One region of the Pseudarthrobacter sp. TRD_SC_9 genome, then DNA from elsewhere that is predicted to be linked to it. Evidence: predicted binding sites of a transcription regulator. Region 1 holds the regulator's gene; the other holds the start of a gene.
The links. The regulator LexA, encoded in region 1, represses DNA repair genes until DNA is damaged. The targets are predictions, from matches to a motif close to TCGAACANNTGTTCGA.
Positions count from the first base shown of each region.

Region 1 (5,075 bases):
AGGTGGCGGCCAGCGAAACGCAACGTCCCGTTAAGAGCGCTGTCGAGCAGTTCGTCCTGGAACTGCTCGACAGGGCTGTTGACGGGATGGGCGGCCAGAGCCGCGCCGGCCAGCATCAGATGGCGCGCGAGGTAGCCCGCGCCATCGAAACCGGCGAACACCTGCTGGTGCAGGCCGGCACTGGAACGGGTAAGTCCCTGGCTTACCTCATCCCGCTCATTGCGCATTCGCTGGTCAGTAATAAGCCAACGCTGGTTTCCACCGCCACGCTTGCGCTGCAGACGCAGATCGTGGGCAGGGACCTGCCGAGGCTTCTGAAAACCCTCACTCCGGCACTGGAGCGGCCTGTCAAGGTGGCGCTCGTGAAAGGCCGCGCCAACTACGTTTGCCGGCATAAGCTCGAAGGCGGGTTCCCTTCCGAGGAGCCGTCTGAAGGGCAGCTCTTCTCGCTCGGCGAGGACACCAGCGTTCCGCACTTCGCCGCGGCGGTTGGCGGGCCTTCTTCTGCCCTTGGCAAGGAAGTCGTCAGGCTCCGCGAATGGGCCGGGAAGACCGCCACCGGAGACCGGGACGAGCTCCTGCCTGGCGTAACGGACCGTGCCTGGCGGCAGGTTTCCGTGACGTCAATGGAATGCCTCGGCGCCCAGAAGTGCCCGCTTGCCGAGGAATGCTTCAGTGAGCTGGCCCGCCAGGATGCCGCGGACGCCGACGTTGTGGTGACCAACCATGCCATGCTCGCTGTCAGTGCTTTCGAAGGTCTGGCGGTGCTGCCGGAGTATGACGTTGTGGTCGTGGATGAAGCGCATGAACTCCAGGACCGGGTGACCGGCGCCGTCTCAGGCCAGCTCTCGGTGGCGATGGTTCATGCTGCAGCAGCTGGTGCCCGGAAACATACGGCCATCACGGTCGACGCCCTCAACGCCGCGGCGGCCAACCTCGAACTCTCCCTCGTCGGGGCCGCCAATGGACTCCTTCCCAATGGGCTCAACGAGGAGCAGTTGGACTGCGTGGACCAGGTGCGTGAGGCCTGCCGCGGCGCGCTTTCGGACTCCAAAGGGGACAGTTCGGCAACTGCCGACGGCGGACGGCAGCTCGCGCGATCGCGGCTGTTGGTGATCCTGGAGCTTTGTGAGCGGCTGTTGCTGGCGCGTGAGAACCGCGAAGTGGTGTGGATATCCCGCGCCAGTTCCTTCGATCCGCAGCAGGGCTACGGGCAGCCTGATGACTCCGCGCCGGCGCTGATCAACATTGCGCCGCTGAGTGTGGCAGGCAAGTTGCGGGAGGGGTTGTTTGCCGGCCATACCGTGGTGCTCACTTCAGCCACCCTTGCGATTGGTTCGGCGTTCGAACCTACTGCCGGCGGCCTTGGGCTGGTGGGGGAAGGCGCCCCGGCGTGGACGGGCATTGATGTAGGCTCGCCCTTCGATTACCCCAAGCAGGGGATCCTGTACGTTGCAGGCCACCTGCCCAAACCGGGCAGGGGTACCTCGCCGGAGGCCCTGGATGAGCTTGAAGCCCTCATCAAGGCGTCCGCCGGCGGGGCCCTGTGCCTGTTCTCCTCGCGACGGGCAGCGGAAGAGGCCGCCGAGGCCATGCGTGGCAGGCTGGGCGTGAAAATTCTCTGCCAGGGGGAGTCCACCATGACTGGCCTGGTTAAGCAGTTCGGCGACGAAAGGGATACCTGCCTGTTCGGCACCATGTCCTTGTGGCAGGGCGTCGATGTCCCTGGAGATTCGTGCCGGCTCGTTGTCATTGACCGCATACCGTTCCCGCGTCCCGATGATCCACTGATGACTGCACGGTCGCGTTCAGTTGCCCAGGCAGGCGGCAACGGCTTCATGGCAGTGTCCGCCACGCATGCGGCCGTCCGGCTCGCACAGGGAGCCGGACGCTTGATCCGCTCCACACGGGACCGGGGAGTAGTGGCCGTTCTGGACTCGCGGCTTTCTACCGAACGCTACGGAAACTTCCTGCGATCAGCGCTGCCGCCGTTCTGGCCCACGCGTGATGCGAAGATCGCCTATGCGGCGCTGGCGAGGCTGGCTGAGGGAAAGTAAGGGTTCCCCGGACTGAGCCGGGGAACCCCTCGCGTTTGGGAAGCGCAGCAACTACAGCGAACGCAGGACCGAAACGACCTTGCCCATGATGCTGGCGTGGTCGCCCAGAATGGGCTCGTACTGTGTATTCTGCGGCAGCAGCCATGTGTGGCCATCGCGTTGGCGAAAAGTCTTAACGGTGGCTTCGTCATCGAGCAGGGCAGCCACTATATCGCCGTTGCTGGCATCACTTTGCCGTCGGACCACTACCCAGTCACCGTCACAGATGGCTGCATCGATCATTGAATCTCCGGCGACCCGAAGCATAAACAATTCGCCCTGGCCAACCAGCTGGCGGGGCAGCGGCATGACGTCTTCCACCAGCTGGTCCGCGAGAATGGGCCCGCCGGCGGCGATACGGCCCACCAGCGGAACCATGGCGGTATCGACGGCCGTGGGCAACTGTGTGACAGTGGCGGCAGGGGCTGCGCCATGCTCCGGCGTGGCTGCTGCTCCCTTTCCGTTTCCACCGTCCAGGGTCAGCGGCATCAGCACTTCCATTGCCCGGGGCCGCTTGGGATCCCGCCGGAGGTAACCGAGCTTCTCCAACTGGGAAAGCTGGTGCGTGACGCTGGACAGGCTGGCCAGCCCCACGGTATCTCCGATTTCGCGCATGGACGGCGGATAACCATTGTCGTTAACAGAACGCTGAATCGTCTCGAGAATTTTCTTCTGTCGGGCCGTGAGGCCCTTTGAGGCGCGGGCAGCCGGTACGTTCCGGGACGTCGGCTTGCCTCCCGTGGCCTGTGTTGCCATGTGGTACCCGTGCCTTTCCAGCCAAAATGTCACACCCCGCTGATGGACTGCAGTGGTGGTTGTTTCTCTTCACCCAACGTAGGCCAGCCACACAGTTTTTTCAAACATTTGTTCTAGCGAGTCTCGACAATGTTCGTTCATAGGTGCTAAAACTGAACAAAGCAATCTTCGAATATGTATTCGAGTCGCGTCGCCTGGTTCGGTTCTTTGTTCGAACGGCGGTCGGGGCGCAGATGGCCGGCCCAGCAGGGACGGTATATGTCGGGCAGCATCGCAGGTCCAGGAGGGCTCAGTCCATGTCAGCTGTAACTGTTATTCACGACGGAGGTTTCCGCAGCCGGATTTCCACCGCGCCCGGCCGCCACTTCATGCGCCAGACGTCAAGGATGCGTTCCCAGCAAAGCCCGGGGAACGCACCCTTGCGCCTTACCCGGCGCGGCCAGGTGGTATTGATGGGGGTACCTCTGCTGGTCCTGGCCGCATTGTTGCTGAGTCTGGCCGGATTTCTGCTTTCCCCGGCGAAGGCATCGGATTCAGCCCAGGACCTTTCGGTAACGCCGACAGTCACTGTCGTCGTCCAGCCCGGTTCTTCCCTTTGGGGGATTGCGTCCGCTGTAGCTCCGGACCGGGACCCGCGGGACGTTGTGGCAGAGATCGTCCAGCTGAACAATCTCGCCGGTGGAACCGTGGTCCCCGGACAGCAGCTGTTTGTGCCGACAGGCAAGGACTGACCCCTCGTCCCTGACGCATGGCAGCCAACTTGAGCTGGCATACCGTCACAGTTTCCGCGCCCAGGCCGGGCAGACTTAAGCTTGTACGGTGAGTGAAAAGTTTGAGCGCCTAAATCGACTTCCCTTGCGGAATAACCTCCGCGGGCTTTCTCCGTATGGAGCGCCGCAGTTGGATGTTCCCATCCTCCTGAACGTGAATGAGAACACGCACGGCGTTCCCCTGGAAGTGCAGGCCGCTATCGCGGAGGCAGTCACCGCCGCTGCCGCTGGCCTCAACAGGTATCCGGACCGTGAATTCACCGAGCTCCGGAGCAAGCTGGCCGAGTATCTGGGGCACGGTCTTACTGCAGACAATATCTGGGCAGCCAACGGCTCGAATGAGGTTCTGCAGCAGATTCTCCAGGCCTTCGGTGGGCCGGGCCGGTCCGCCCTGGGATTTCCTCCCACGTATTCCATGTATCCCCTCCTGGCCAGCGGCACGGACACCGCGTACCTGAGGGGGCAGCGTACTGATGACTACGGCCTCAGCGCGGAGTCGGCCGCGCGGCAGGTCCGCGAGCTGCGGCCCGGCATCGTCTTCCTCTGCTCACCCAACAATCCAACCGGCACGGGGCTGGGGCTGGACGTCGTGGAAGCTGTCTACGATGCCGGTGAGGACAGTCAGACAATTGTGATCGTGGATGAGGCTTACCACGAGTTCGCCCACGACGGAACGCCGAGCGCCCTGACACTGCTCCCGGGACGGGAACGGCTGATTGTCTCCCGCACCATGAGCAAGGCCTTTGCCCTGGCCGGTGCCCGGCTTGGTTACATGGCGGCCGCTCCGGAGGTCACCGATGCTTTGCGGCTGGTGCGGCTGCCCTACCACCTGTCCGCTATCACGCAGGCAACGGCCTTGGCGGCCCTGGAACACCGCGAGGCGCTGATGGCTGACGTTGAGGACATCAAACGCCAGCGGGACAGGATCGTGGAGGGTCTGCTGCGGCTGGGCCTCAAGCCGGCCGCGTCGGACTCCAACTACGTCTTCTTTGGCGGTCTGGAGAACCCGCACGAGGTATGGCAGGGACTCCTGGATGCCGGAGTGCTGATCCGGGACGTCGGCATTGCGGGCCACCTTCGGGTCACCGCCGGAACTGAGAGCGAAACCACAGCCTTCCTGACTTCTCTTGAAGAAATCCTGGCCGGAGCCGCCCGGCTTCCGGCATAAACTGGAATAAGCCAGTTCACGCCTTTATTACCATCCCTAAAGGACACTTCACCATGAGCAATGCCGGTTCCAACGCCGTCCAGGCCCGGACCGCACGCCTCGAGCGTGCCACCAGCGAATCGTCCGTCCTGGTGGAGATTAACCTCGATGGCACCGGAGTTTCGGATATCAGCACCTCGGTCCCGTTCTACGACCACATGCTGACGGCACTGTCCAAGCACTCGTTGATCGACATGACTGTTAAAGCAACAGGTGACACCCACATCGACGTCCACCACACCGTCG
Region 1 is NZ_CM143956.1:1,534,794-1,539,868, forward strand. Features, by position in the region: gene ACWA13_RS07230 (ATP-dependent DNA helicase) at 1-2,057, shown strand, start outside; gene hflX (GTPase HflX) at 1-1, shown strand, start outside; gene lexA (transcriptional repressor LexA) at 2,109-2,852, opposite strand; gene ACWA13_RS07240 (LysM peptidoglycan-binding domain-containing protein) at 3,221-3,583, shown strand; gene ACWA13_RS07245 (histidinol-phosphate transaminase) at 3,672-4,790, shown strand; gene hisB (imidazoleglycerol-phosphate dehydratase HisB) at 4,844-5,075, shown strand, end outside.

Region 2 (5,075 bases), 1.3 Mb from region 1:
CATAGCCCTTCTGGTCATTCACAACCGTCACAGTAAGCCTGCCGACACACCCCGACGTATCTCAGTTCTCAGCCAGGTGCTATTTCTGAGTTTCCTTTTCTCCGTCGCCTGGGTGCTGATTTCGATGACCCACGAACAGATCTCAACCGGGGCCCTGGTCCTGCGGTGGGGACTGGTGGTGGCCCTTGGTGCCGGGCTGGTTGCAGCGGACCGGCGGGCACCAACACCCATGATCCCAGAACAATTGTGGCAGGACCGAAGCTTTCTCCGGCTCACGTCAGCGGGAGCCATCTACCAGTTCTGTTCATACGGGTCTTTGCTCGTTTTCACCCTATGGGCCTCGACCTTCCAGACAGACAGCCCATTGGGGGCCGGGATGTTGGTGCTGCCCTGCTCGATAGCCTGGCTCTGCGGCAACCTGACTGTATGGGCCAGCCAACCCGCCTGGCGGCTGCGGATCATCGCTGCCGCAACGGTCGCAGGAGGTCTCGGTGCTGTGGCTGCCGTAGCCTCCGGCGGGCAGCCTTCCACTGTTCTGGTTATCGGCATGGTTCTTGTCGGGTTCGCCTCCGGCCTGCTGGCATCCACTCTGAGTGCACAGGCAATGCACGTAGCGCCGGGGGAAGTCAGTGGAGCGGCCTCGGGAATGTTCAACACCAGCCGTCAGTTCGGGATGGTCGTGGCCATCGCCACGGTAGGAGGAATCGGCTTCGAATCCGGACTCTTGCCGCAGTTCGGCATCGTCACCATCGGCTTCGCGCTCATCTTCGCGCTGGTCTTTTTCCCCGGCAGGCGCAGCCGAAAGGAGCAGTCTAGAGAAATCCAGGTCCTGAACGCTCCCCCAGTCTGATTCGAGCTTCACCCAACGAGCCGACCCTATGAACGCCAGCCGCTACGCCTACGCAGTAGACGACCCCATTAGCAACAGCGACCCGTTTGGTACGTTGTACCGACCGCTCCGGTTGTCCCACTCCCTATAGAAGTGGAACACCCTGGTGGGACACTCCCCGCCGGCCCATGGGTGCCTCACTTCCTTGGAAGTGGAAACCCTGGTGAGATACTCCTCCCCGGATCTCGATCGTAAACTTTTGGGGATTGATGGCGGAGTTTCACAGCCCTATTTGGCGCATGGTGCAGCCGCAAGGGATCCTTCAGCGGGCGGATCGCGCGTCGTAGCCGCTCGCATCTCTCAGATCAGCGGTTAGAACATTCAGATTGTCGACGTATCCAACCTTCTTAAGCGTGCCCGCCCCACTCGCCCAGGGGCGTACTAGGTCGTCTCCCTGATAACGAGGGACAAGGTGTACATGAAGGTGGAATACGTCCTGCCACGCTGCGGTGCCGTTGCTCTGTATCAGAGTCAGGCCTTCGGGATTTAACCGTCGTCTGAGCAGGTTGGCAACGTGCCAGGCGCCTCTCATAGCGGCTGAGAATTGCTCTCCGCTCATGTCGAAGGCGGTGGCCGCGTGAATACGTGGCACTACCAAGGTGTGCCCTTGGGTAGCCGGATCGATATCGAGAAAGGCCACAACATCGTCGCTGGAGAAGAAAATCTGATCCCTGGAATCGTGACTAACAATGCAGCAGAATGGGCAATCGCCCTGAGCGGTGGATTCTGGAGCCTCTGGTGTCATACTCCCATGTGTACAGGACTGGGACGCGTGCCCGGAAGGCGGTCCTCCGTTGGCCGACCCAACGGCATGCACGGGCGTTCCAGAGCGTCCTCGACTGGCGCTTGCGGACTCCCGTGAGGCCCGCCCGAAATATGCCCCGTGAAGGCGCCGAAACCACCATCGTCCCGTGTACTTGGAAGTGGGACAACCCTGGTGGGACGCTCCACCGCGAACCTACGACGGTCGGCTCGGAGCGACCGCTAAGCCGCCGGCACCATCGAATCAATATGCCCAACAGCCTGCACACTGTCCCGCTGATCGGCAGGAGCCGGAGGGCACCGGACCGCTGAGCCCCGTCCGCTCCTGAAAGACCCGTTAGGCTGGCAGGCATGCAGTGCCCGCGCGCAATAACCATTCCAATGGATGGGCCCGCACTGCATGATGAAGTTCGCCCAGCCTGGTCTGAGAACGTAATTTCCTGGCTGCTCGGATCATCCGCGTGCGGATACCCGCTATCTGTTCTGGATCTCGGCGCCGGAACCGGACTTGGAACCAGGACCATCGCAGCCCTCGGACACGCTGTCACGGCCGTCGATACAGACAGTGACAGGCTCTCCGTCCTCATGAAAGTATGCGACGATCTCCCGCCCGACATCGCCGCCCGCATTACCCCGGTCACCGGCTCGGCGGAAAATATCCCTATGAAAGACCAGAGTGTCGATGCCATCACCTGTCTCCAAGCCTGGCATTGGATGGACCCGACCGAGGCAATATCTGAATGTGATCGAGCGCTCACCCCCAACGGCACGATTGGGCTCGCCTGGCATACATGGGACCGCACCAGCTCGTGGGTCCAGGATCTGGCGTCAATCGTCTACCCTGACGAAATGCCGGCGGACCAGACCCAAAGCGTCCCTGCAGACTTTGCCGGACGAGGCTCCTTTGAACGCAAGGAGTTCCACTTCAACTACGACCTGACCGTCGACCAACTCATACAACTTGCAAGTTCATGGACTTTCGTTTCGGGGAGGGCTGACTGCCATTCCGTCTTGTCAAAAATCCGTCGACTGGGTGAGCAAACAGCGTTACCGGACACCGGAGTTGTGAGCTTTCCTCACATCACGGCCGCCTATCGGCTGAAAACGCTGACGCCCGCGGAGGCGTACAGAAGCGACGAGGAAACTACTGTCCCAGTTCCTTAGAATCGGGACGCCGCTGGTGTTGGGATAGGCCTCCGAGGATCCCGTGACTGTCAGTTAGGAACGTTGAGCGATGATTGCCACCTGGGGCCGTTGGCCTGTGGTCTTTCTGAGGTGGGTCTCGACCACGTCAAAGCCGGCCGAGATTAGCTCGTCACTGAGGTCACTCACGGGCCACCGGTATGCCGGGGCCACCGCATGAGCAAACCTTTCGACCACGGGGCCCTCGAAGAACCCGATGAAGCAGCGCACCGCGGGTCTTAGTACGCGACTGAACCCCAACAGAGGAAGCCTGATCGCGCCGGGCTCATGGTGAATGAGGGAGTAAAGGATCCTGCCTACCGTTCCTGATCACACGGTCGAGTCCAGGCACACTTCAGATACGCGCCCGGAAGCCAGTCCCCACGGCGCACTCCGCCTTTCCCAACACACAGAGTAAATGGCCTCATCCTCATCAAGGAGTGGAAGCTGGTGGTTCTCCAGGGGACGGTGCCGGCGCCGGCAGTGCTCGGCGAACCATACCCGGCATGGAAAAAGCTCCTTAGGGCAACTGGGCTGCGGACCAATCCCGCCAGCGTGCTCACTGCCGGGCAGGTGGAGCCCTCCGCACAGCTCAAAGCGGTCCCCTACTGGGTACAACCCGCGGCACCGTTCTCTGGACGTGCCATCCAGCAGAATGACTACTGTCGGGGGCAGCGCGTACACTGATCTAATCGAACATATATTCGAATGAGGGTGTGTTGTGGGCGTTGTTGTCGGTCCCCGTGTGATAGATGCGGGTACTTCTTTGCTGTCGGTGTTGATCTCACCGGTGCTGGTCGCCGCGGGCTACCCCTCGCCGGCCCAGGACTACTTTGACGGCCGGATCGACCTGAACCAGCACCTCATTCAGGACATCACCAGCACCTATGTGGTGAGGGTGTCCGGGGATTCGATGGAGGGCGCCGGCATCAGTGACGGTGACGAGCTGATCGTGAACCGTGCACTTGAACCCAAGGACGGCTGCGTGGTCATCGCCGTCCTGGACGGTGAGCTGACGGTCAAGCGGCTTCGGATGACAGCTGCCGGCGTTGTCCTGCAGGCCGAAAATCCGGCGTACCCGGATATCCGGGTCCCGGCCCTGTCTGACCTGGTCATCTGGGGCGTGGCCACCAGGTGCCTTCACCATGTCTAAGCCGGCGCTGATGCGGCACATGCCGCAGATCGCGCACGTGGATGTGAATTGTTTCTACGCCTCGGCTGAACGGGCCTTCGACCCTTCGTTGGAGGGCAGGCCGGTCATTGTGCTTTCCAACAATGATGGGTGCGCGGTCACCCGCTCCCCGGAAGCGAAAGCCCTGGGCATCCCATTGGGTGAGCCCTGGTTCAAGCTCGCTCCCAGGGCAAAGGAATGGGGCCTGATCGCGAAATCGAGCAACTACGAACTTTACGGAGACATCAGCGCCCGGGTCATGGAGCTGCTGGGCCGGTACTCGGCCTGGCTGGAGGTCTACAGCATCGATGAGGCCTTCCTCGGCGTCAAAGGAAGCCCGAATGAACTATTGGCACTGGGCCGGACCATGAAAACGACAGTACGGCGGAACGTTGGTGTTCCGGTTTGCGTCGGAATCGCCCCAACGAAAACCCTGGCGAAGCTCTCCAACAAGTGGGCGAAGAACAACCCCGTCTTCAATGGAGTGTGCCACTGGGATTCGGTGCCGGCCGGGCAGCGGGAGAAGCTGTTGGGGTACCTGTCCGTCATCGAAATTTGGGGCGTGGCCGCCAGGCTGACAAAACGGCTCAACGCCCTGGGCATCCACTCGATCCTGGACCTGTCCCGGGCGGATCCTGTGATGATCCGGGACCGTTTCTCCATCGTCATGATGCGTACCGTACTCGAGCTGCAAGGTACGCCCTGTATTGCGATGGAGGAAGAACGCGTGGGTCGGGAACAACTGATTTTCTCCCGCTCCTTCGCCAAACCCATCACCTTGGCAGCGGATATACGGCAAGTACTAAGCATCTACGGCCAACAAGCCTCAGCGAGGCTCGGCAAGCACGGACAACAAGCCAAAGTCCTCACCGCGTTCGCCGGCACCTCACACTTCAACCCCCGGGACACCTCATTTCCGTCCGTGTGCGTCCCGCTGCCGATGCCTACCGCTGATCCTGTCATCCTGACCAAGGCAGCCCACGCGCTGCTGCCGCTCATCAACGACGGCGTCCGGTACGCCCGGGCCGGGATCATCGTCACGGATCTGCGCCCTTCCGGGAACCAATCCCC
Region 2 is NZ_CM143956.1:250,984-256,058, reverse strand. Features, by position in the region: gene ACWA13_RS01160 (MFS transporter) at 1-850, shown strand, start outside; gene ACWA13_RS01155 (HIT family protein) at 1,152-1,634, opposite strand; gene ACWA13_RS01150 (class I SAM-dependent methyltransferase) at 2,003-2,815, shown strand; gene ACWA13_RS01145 (LexA family protein) at 3,555-3,986, shown strand; gene ACWA13_RS01140 (Y-family DNA polymerase) at 3,979-5,075, shown strand, end outside.
Region 2: the regulator LexA is predicted to act here: its motif matches at 3,526-3,541, upstream of ACWA13_RS01145 (LexA family protein).